DNA from 2 places in the Pantoea sp. C1E2 genome. Region 2 is predicted to be linked to the other one. Evidence: predicted binding sites of a transcription regulator. Region 2 holds the regulator's gene; the other holds the start of a gene.
What was found. The regulator PhoB, encoded in region 2, activates phosphate uptake and scavenging genes when phosphate is short. The targets are predictions, from matches to a motif close to CTGTCATAAAACTGNCNNAT.
Positions count from the first base shown of each region.

Region 1: a site for PhoB is predicted at 2,207-2,226, ahead of opgB (phosphatidylglycerol--membrane-oligosaccharide glycerophosphotransferase). Genes of this name have one in related genera too.

Region 1 covers NZ_JBSZHT010000002.1:897,744-902,167, reverse strand. Annotated here, with positions in the region: gene ACXI0A_RS04370 (capsular polysaccharide synthesis protein) at 1-688, shown strand, start outside; gene ACXI0A_RS04365 (LysR substrate-binding domain-containing protein) at 662-1,585, opposite strand; gene ACXI0A_RS04360 (tautomerase family protein) at 1,706-2,095, shown strand; gene opgB (phosphatidylglycerol--membrane-oligosaccharide glycerophosphotransferase) at 2,307-4,424, shown strand, end outside.
Region 2 covers NZ_JBSZHT010000002.1:1,262,027-1,266,450, reverse strand. Annotated here, with positions in the region: gene ACXI0A_RS06005 (phosphate ABC transporter substrate-binding protein PstS family protein) at 1-195, opposite strand, end outside; gene phoR (phosphate regulon sensor histidine kinase PhoR) at 353-1,663, opposite strand; gene phoB (phosphate response regulator transcription factor PhoB) at 1,679-2,368, opposite strand; gene sbcD (exonuclease subunit SbcD) at 2,566-3,777, shown strand; gene ACXI0A_RS05985 (SbcC/MukB-like Walker B domain-containing protein) at 3,774-4,424, shown strand, end outside.

The DNA of each region.
Region 1 (4,424 bases), 360 kb from region 2:
TTTTACGTCTACACAATTAAGCGAGCAGCAAAAAAGCGAAGTCATTCGTCTGGAGCTGTTATTACGTTACGGCGGTATTGCCATTGATTGCAGCACGCTGTTATTTGAAGATCTTTCCTGGGTGCATCGTGCCCATCAAGAACGCTGCATGGATGTGATTGGTTACTATCGTGAAATTTCTACCGTCAATTATCTGGCACCGGTGATTGAAAACTGGTTCCTGGCAGCAGCACCCAATAACCCGTTTATTCGCGAATGGCAAAAACAGTACGCGCCGATCAAACACCTGGGGGAGTTGAATTATTTCAACGAACTCTCTAAGCGTGATGATTATGCGCTGCTGACCCAGAAAATTGATCAACCGCAGCAGCAGTTGGGCTCACTGGCGCAACAGGCAGCCATGCGGGAATATCGTCGGGTGAATCTCTACCTGCGCAAGTGCGAAGCAAATGCCTACTATTATCAGCGTTTGAGCGGCTGGAAAAGCGAGGCGTTTGCGCATGCTATTCTGTTCAATCAACGTCCGTTAACGCCGCCGCCGGTCATTAAGCTTAGCGGCAACGAACAGATGCATCTCGACTTCAACCTGCGCTTAGGCAATTACAATCGCAGCAGTCTGCTGGGTGAGATGATGCAGCCGCCTGCAGCGATGACATTGGCTTCACCCATCAACAAAGCGCGCGCGTAGCCAATGGATAAAGGTGGTTACCGCCCGTGGCACCTGTGCTGCATACGGGCGCACCACCCACAACCGATCGGCGAAAGCATCCACGGTTTGCCACTGCGGCAGAACCTGTTGCAACGTGCCTGCGGCCAGCGCCGCTGTGGCACTGAAATCCGGTAACATCGCAATGCCTAATCCCTGCAATGCAGCGTCACGAATGGATTCGCTGTTATTGGTGGCAAAGTTACCCTGAATCTTCACCTGGACCGTTTCGCTCCCGCCGCTCACCGGGCGAAAGCGCCACTGGGGTGATTCCAGCCCGCGCGGGTAGTACAAACAGTTATGTTGCTGCAACGATTCTGGCACCTGCGGCACCCCGTTTTGCGCCAGGTAAGCCGGCGAGGCTACTAACAGCGCCCGCGTCTCACACAGCGGCAATGCCACATGAGTTTCAGGCAATGTCTGGCTGTGGCGAATGGCAAGGTCAAATCCTTCACTGCCCAACGACACTAACCGATCGGTGACATCCAGTTGCAGCCGCACCTGCGGATACTCTCGCAAAAAATCACCGATGATTGGCACCAGCTGCTGACGTGCAAACGCCACTGGCGCGCTGACCCGCACTAAGCCGCGTACCGGCCCGGCTTCATCGCGTACGCTGAAGAAGCTCTGGGCGATGCGCGCGAAAGGATCGCGCAACTCATCCACCAGTTTTTCACCCGCCGAGGTCAGACGCACGCTGCGTGTGGTGCGCTGCACCAGTGACACGCCCGCCATCTCTTCCAGCTCTTTTATCTTTTGGCTCATGGCCGCTTTGCTGACATCTAATCGTTCAGCTGCACGGGTAAAACTCCCCAGTTCAGCCAGTACGGTGAGCCAGTGCAAATGCACCCAGAGCGCATCAGTTTTGATTTCTTTCATATGGATTGTTCAAAATAATAAATAATCATTTCAACCAGCACGCTTTTTCTTTCCTGCAGCAAGCGGCAGCATAGAGCCACATCCTACTCTTATCTTGTGAGCAAAAACGAGGGTTTATTTATGCCGTTACTGACATTTGATGTAATTCAGGGCCGTTCAGAATCAGAAATTCGTACCTTACTGGATGCGGCGCACCGCGCGGTATTAACTGCGTTCAAAGTACCCGCGCGCGATCGCTATCAGATTGTTCATGAAAATAAACGCTATCAGATGGTGTTCCAGGATACCGGGCTGGGTTTCGAGCGGACCGATAACCTGGTGATGGTGCGCGTTTACACCAGCCCAAGAAGTGAAGAACAGAAAACGCTCTTCATGGCAGAGTTAGCCCGCGAGTTGCAGGAAAATTGTGGCGTGCAGGGCAACGATCTGATGATCAGTTTTATCACCAACAGCAAAGGTGACTGGAGCTTTGCCGACGGTGAAGCGCAGTATCTCACTGGCAAGCTCTGATCCTCCCTTCCCCTCGCTGGCAGCGGCGCGTGCGTTGCTGCCAGGTCAAACCATAGTCAACTTAAACCTGCTTTAAACGAATCGGAACCCGCCGCACAATTCTGTATGGTTATGTTGCAGCACTGTGACAGCCCATATAAATTGGCGCATAACCCCCAAAGAGGGCCGAGGGCGCAAGGATGGCGTCACTATTTTATGTGAGGATAAAACCTTGTCCGAGTTGGTTTCGGTTGTACTCTTTTTGGCGGCAATCGCCGTTTACTCCTACAAGGCCGGGCGAAATAAATTCTGGTTTATACTGATTTTAGTGTTGCTCGCGCTGTTTATCGTGCTCAATGCCACACTCATTGCCAGCAACTATTTTACCGGCGATGGCATCACCGATGCGGTGTTGTATACCCTGACCAACAGCCTGACGGGCGCGGGCGTCAGTAAATATGTGGTGCCCGCCATTGGATTAATCATTGGTCTGTTTTTGCTGTTTTGCCTGCTGTCCTGGCTACTACGCCGTCGCAAACGGCCGCATCATTTGGGCTGGAGTTTACTGGCTATCGCCTGCGCCGCTGGCTCGGTGCAAACCACACCTGCATTTCGTCAGGTGAAGGATCTTATTGCCTCGCACTCTCGCCTGGCCGACTCTGATTTCGACGACTACTACCATACGCCCAGTAAGACGATTCCCGAGCCCAAACTCAACCTGGTGTACATCTATGGTGAAAGCCTTGAGCGCACTTATTTTGATCAGCATGCCTTTCCTGGACTCGCGCCGGAACTGAGCCGAGAGAAAGACCAGAGCCTTGATTTCAGTGAAACTGAGCAGTTGCCGGGCACCGATTACACCATTGCTGGTATGGTCGCTTCCCAATGCGGTATTCCCCTGTTTGCGCCTTTTGATGGCAACGCCTCGGCCTCGCTCTCCAGCTTCTACCCACAAAATATTTGCCTCGGCGATATTCTGAAGAACTCCGGTTATGAAAACTGGTTTATTCAGGGCGCGGATTTACGTTTTGCCGGTAAGGACACCTTCCTATTGTCGCACGGCTTCTCACCCGCACATATGTACGGCTCGCAGGAGCTCATCAGCCGCGTCGCCGATCCCAGCTACCGCAACAACTGGGGTTTTTACGATGACACGGTGATGGACGAAGTGTTTGAGAAATACGAAGAACTTTCACGTCAGCAAAAACGGTTTGCCTTATTTACCCTGACGGTGGACACCCATCATCCTGACGGCTTTATCTCGCGCACCTGTCAGCGCAAAAGTTACAGCTACGACGGCAAACCGAACCAATCCTTCAGCGCAGTGGCCTGCTCGCAAGAACATGTCGCGCGTTTGATTGCGCGCATCAAAGCGTCGCCGTGGTTTAAAAACACCATCATCGTGGTCAGTTCGGATCATCTGGCCATGAATAACACCGCGCATCAATATCTGATTAAGCAGCCGCGCCGCGATCTGTTTATGGTGATTCGTGGTGACGAGCCACAGGCGCAAGTGCTGGATGGCAAACGCAGCACCCTGGATAACGGCGCGACGGTACTGGATATTCTGGGCGGTGATAAGGCGATTGGCCTCGGCCGCAGCGGCCTCTCTTCGACGTCCTTATCGGCACAGTTTGATGATATGGCGCAGAAGGTAACGGCATGGAAAGCCGATATCATTCAGCTGTGGAATTTCCCCAGTAAGATGGATACGTTTACCGTCGACCAGCAGAAAAACACCTTCAGCTTCTCCGGATCGACCTTCAAATTGCCGATTCTGTTCCGCGTCGGGCAGGATCGCGTCGAGCCGCTGCCAGAAGGCGAATACTCTGCCCCGCTGCGCTACCAGCTCGCCGACTTTACCTCCTCGGATAAATTCGTATGGGTCGATCGCTGCTTCAAGATGGGCCGCTTATGGCAGCCTGATTTGGCACTCTCTACCGATCTCTGTGTCGCCATGGGCCAGATGGGCGCAAAACCGAAGGTGACGCGCATTGATAAACCGCAGTGGAAGGGTAAAGCTCAATTCCCGAAAGCCGAAGTGAGTGCCGCCACTTATCAACTTAACGAGCAGCAGATTCGCGTGGAGGATAATGCCATTCGCTATAACGCCGACAGCTTCCTGCTGACCGTGCCAGGCGCACCCACTGGCGTGAAAGGTTTCACCGGAATCTCACGGCCCGAGAGCTGGGGAAGATGGTCGAATGCCAATCTGGCACCGGAAGTGAACATCGAATATGTCGATCCGTTGCCCGCCCGTTTTGATCTGGTGATCACCGCACGCGCCTATGGCCCTAATGCACATAGGCCCATCCCGGTGCGCGTCGGTGATGAGGAGCAGAGACTGAAT
Region 2 (4,424 bases):
TGCGGTTGAGGATCCAGCCGCCTGTACCTGAACGTTAACGCCCGGTGACTGGCGGCTGAAATCCTCGCCCCATAAGGTCATCAGATAGCCGAGGGTGTCGGAACCGACGCTGCTTAAATTGCCGGTGAGCATGGTTTGTTGGGCTGGTGCCAGCGCAGAGCACAGCAGCAACGTGAACAGCAACAGCGATTTCATCAGGTCTTCCGTCAATCAGGTCATGAACATTCAAGTGCACATTCTGTAGCGGCACGATTGATCGCGCAATACATTGCGCCGCTACCGTATGTGCGAATAACTCGTACATGGCCTAATCCATTGGCATAGCGCAATAAATTGCGCCGCTCCGTCGTGCTTAACTGACCTTACTGTGAACGCTTTTCGCCACAATCAAGCGTGGTGGCAGCACAAAACTAAAACAGGTTTCCTGATGCGGAATACTGGTGATCTCCAGCCTCGCCGTGTGATGGCTCAATGCATGCTTAACGATCGCCAGCCCTAAGCCACTGCCGCCGGTCGCACGCGATCGGGCTTTATCGACCCGATAAAAACGCTCGGTGAGGCGCGGCAAATGCTCCTCGCTGATCCCCGGTCCGTTATCGCACACTTTGAATTCCGCCCCCTCTTTGGTGCGCAGCCAGCTGATATCGAGGCGCGTTCCCTCCGGCGTGTGATTCACCGCGTTGTACACCAGATTGGAAATGGCGCTGCGCAGCTGTTCATCATTGCCGAAGACTTTGAGGTGCGGATCGGTGCGGAAATGGATGCTGTGCCGGCCCTGGCTGAGGGTTTCCGCCTCGCGCTGCAACAGTTGCAGCATGCCCGGGACATCCACCGTCTCTTTGAGATCGATAGCGGGCGCGGCTTCAATACGCGACAAGGTCAGCAGCTGTTTCACCAGGCTATCCATGCGGCGAGTTTGCTCCTGCATGGTGTGCAACGCCTTGCCGCGCGTGCGCTCGTTCATCGCCGCATCGTCCATCATTTCCAGATAGCCCTGCAACACCGTTAACGGCGTACGCAGTTCATGACTGACGTTGGCAAAGAAGTTACGCCGCGCCCCTTCCAGCTGGTGCATCTGGGTGACATCGCGCGCCACCATCAACCATTGCCCTTCGCTGTAGGGCATCACACGAAATTCCATATGATGTTGATTGTTCAGCACCAGCGTCAGCGGCTTGTCAAAATCGCGTTGGCGGATATAGCGGGAAAACTCAGGATAGCGCAGTAAATTGAGGATGTTCTGGCCATTATCTTCCGGCCAGCGCAGCCCGAGATGCTGTTGTGCCAGCCCGTTGCACCAGAAAATGGTGCCCTCTTCGGTGGTCAGGATCACTGCATCAGGCAGGGATTCCGCGCCGCTACGAAAGCGCTTAATCAGGTTACCCAACTCCCGACGACGACGACGGTTACGCAGTTGCATCTGATACAGGCCGTAGAACAGCGGTTCCCAGCTACCGCGCCCGGCGGGTGGCGTCATAGAACGATCGACCCACAGCCAGTGCGACAGACGCATCAGATTTCTAAAGTGCCAAAACATCACACCCGACACTGCAATCAGCAGTAGCCAGGGCAGATAACCGAACAACAGACCAAGCACCAGCGCGGGCAAACAGACCAGCGCCAGCTCAGTCAATAATCTCTTCCAGGAGAGTCGTTCCAGCACGGTAAAAGACTCCGTTTAGTAGCGGGCAGAGAAACGATACCCTGTTCCACGTACGGTTTGAACCATGCGATCGTGGCCAGATACTTCCAGTGCTTTACGTAAACGACGGATATGCACATCAACGGTACGATCTTCCACGTAGACGTTGGTGCCCCATACGTGGTTCAGCAGCTGTTCGCGGCTGTAAACACGCTCTGGGTGCGTCATAAAGAAGTGCAGCAATTTATATTCGGTAGGTCCCATTTCCAGCGGGGTACTTTCCGACATCACGCGATGCGAGGAAGGATCGAGGCTCAGACCCTGCATCTCAATCACCTCTTCCACCGCCATTGGTGAAATACGGCGCATCACCGCTTTGATACGTGCCATCAGCTCTTTCGGTGAGAAAGGTTTGGTGATGTAGTCATCCGCGCCCACTTCCAGACCGCGCACGCGATCTTCTTCTTCACCGCGCGCCGTCAGCATCATCACCGGGATGTCGCGCGTCATGGCTTCACGTTTCAAATGTTTAATAAACTGAATACCGCTGCCGCCAGGCAACATCCAATCCAGCAGAATTAAATCAGGCCAGGGTTCGATCAACTTACCAATCGCGCTGTCATAGTCTTCTGCCTCAATAGGCTGATAATCATTCTGTTCCAGCACGAAACATAACATTTCACGGATGGGAGCTTCGTCTTCCACAACCAAAATGCGCTTAGCCATTATAACTCCTGCTTTTGTGACAATAGGTCACTGGGATTTGCGGCGCCATTATGCGTCAGTTTTATGACACTTTTATGAAAAACCCGACCTATGATAAATAGTTAAAAAACAGAAATGTGACAACGATTATCGCTTTTTTTTCTTTGCGATCTGAAGAGGTTATAATTCGCCTTCGCTTAACGAAGCAGGGAGTATTCATGCGCATTATTCACACCGCGGATTGGCATCTCGGTCAATTCTTTTACAGCAAAAGCCGGGCGGCCGAGCATCAGGCCTTCCTGGAGTGGTTGCTGGACCAGATTACCCAGCATCAGGTGGATGCGCTGATCATCGCGGGAGACCTGTTTGATACCGGTTCGCCACCAAGCTATGCGCGTGAAATGTTTAACCGCTTCGTGGTCGCGCTGCAACCGACGCAGTGCCAGCTGATTGTGCTGGCGGGCAACCATGATTCCGTCGCTACCCTGAATGAATCACGCGAATTACTCGCCTGTTTAAATACGCGAGTGATCACCAGCGCCACGCCACAGGGCGAGCAGCAGGTGCTGACGCTGCATCAGCGCGATGGCACGCCGGGGGCGTTGTTGTGTGCGATTCCCTATTTGCGTCCACGCGATATTTTGCGCAGCCAGGCGGGACAATCCGGGCGCGAGAAACAGATCTCACTGCTGGAAGCGATTGAGCAGCATTACCAGCAGTGTTATGCCGCTGCGCTGGCCGAACGCGCAGATCGTGCACTTCCCATTATTGCCACCGGCCATCTCACCACCGTTGGCGTGACCAAAAGCGACTCGGTGCGCGATATCTATATCGGCACGCTGGATGCCTTCCCGGCGCAGGCGTTTCCCGCCGCGGATTACATTGCTCTGGGCCATATTCACCGGGCGCAGCGTATTGCTGACAGTGAACATATTCGTTACAGCGGTTCACCGATTCCGCTCAGCTTTGATGAACTGGGACGTGAGAAAAGCGTATTTCTGCTGGAGTTCGGCGCTCAGTTGGATAGCGTTACAGCGCTGCCGATCCCGCTGTTCCAGCCGATGCAGATGTTGAAAGGCTCAATGGCGGAAATCGAACAACAGCTGAGCGAATTTAGTGAGGGAGATCGCGAGCAGCCCGTCTGGCTCGACATTGAAATCACCACGCAAGAGTACCTGAGTGATTTGCAGCGCCGCGTTGAGCAACTGACTGAAGCATTGCCGGTGGAAGTGCTGCTGGTGCGCCGCAGCCGAGAACAGCGTCAACGCAGCCTGGCGCGCATGGATAACGAAACCCTGAGCGAGTTGAAAGTCGAAGAGGTGTTTGCTCGTCGCCTGGCGCAGGAAGATCAGTTGGACGCCGATCAGGCTGAACAATTGACGCAGTTATTTCGCACTACCCTCGCCGCGCTGGAGAACCCGTCCGCATGAAAATCCTGACGTTACGTTTTAAAAACCTCAATGCGCTGCGCGGTGAATGGTTTATCGATTTCCGCCGTGAACCCTTTGCCAGCAACGGATTATTTGCCATTACCGGCGCAACCGGCGCGGGGAAAACCACACTGCTGGATGCTATCTGCCTGGCGTTGTATCACCAGACGCCGCGCCTCGGCGTACTGTCGCAGACGCAAAACGAACTGATTACCCGTGACACCGCCGAATGTCTGGCAGAAGTCGAATTTGAGGTTAAAGGGGAAGCCTGGCGTGCCTTCTGGAGCCAGAACCGCGCGCGCGGCCAGGCCGACGGCAAATTGCAGGCGCCACGCGTCGAACTGGCTCGGGTGGCGGATAACCAGATTGTGGCTGATAAGGTCAGCGACAAACTCAAGCTCATCGAAACGCTCTCCGGCCTCGATTTTGACCGCTTCACCCGCTCGATGATGCTGTCGCAAGGCCAGTTCGCTGCCTTCCTCAACGCCAAGCCGGGCGAGCGCGCCGAACTGCTGGAAGAACTGACCGGCACAGAGATCTACGGCCAAATCTCAATGCAGATTTACGAGCGCTGGCGCACCGCACGCAGCGATCTGGAGACCTTGCGCGCGCGGGCGGGCGGCATGCTGTTGCTGGATGAAGTGCGT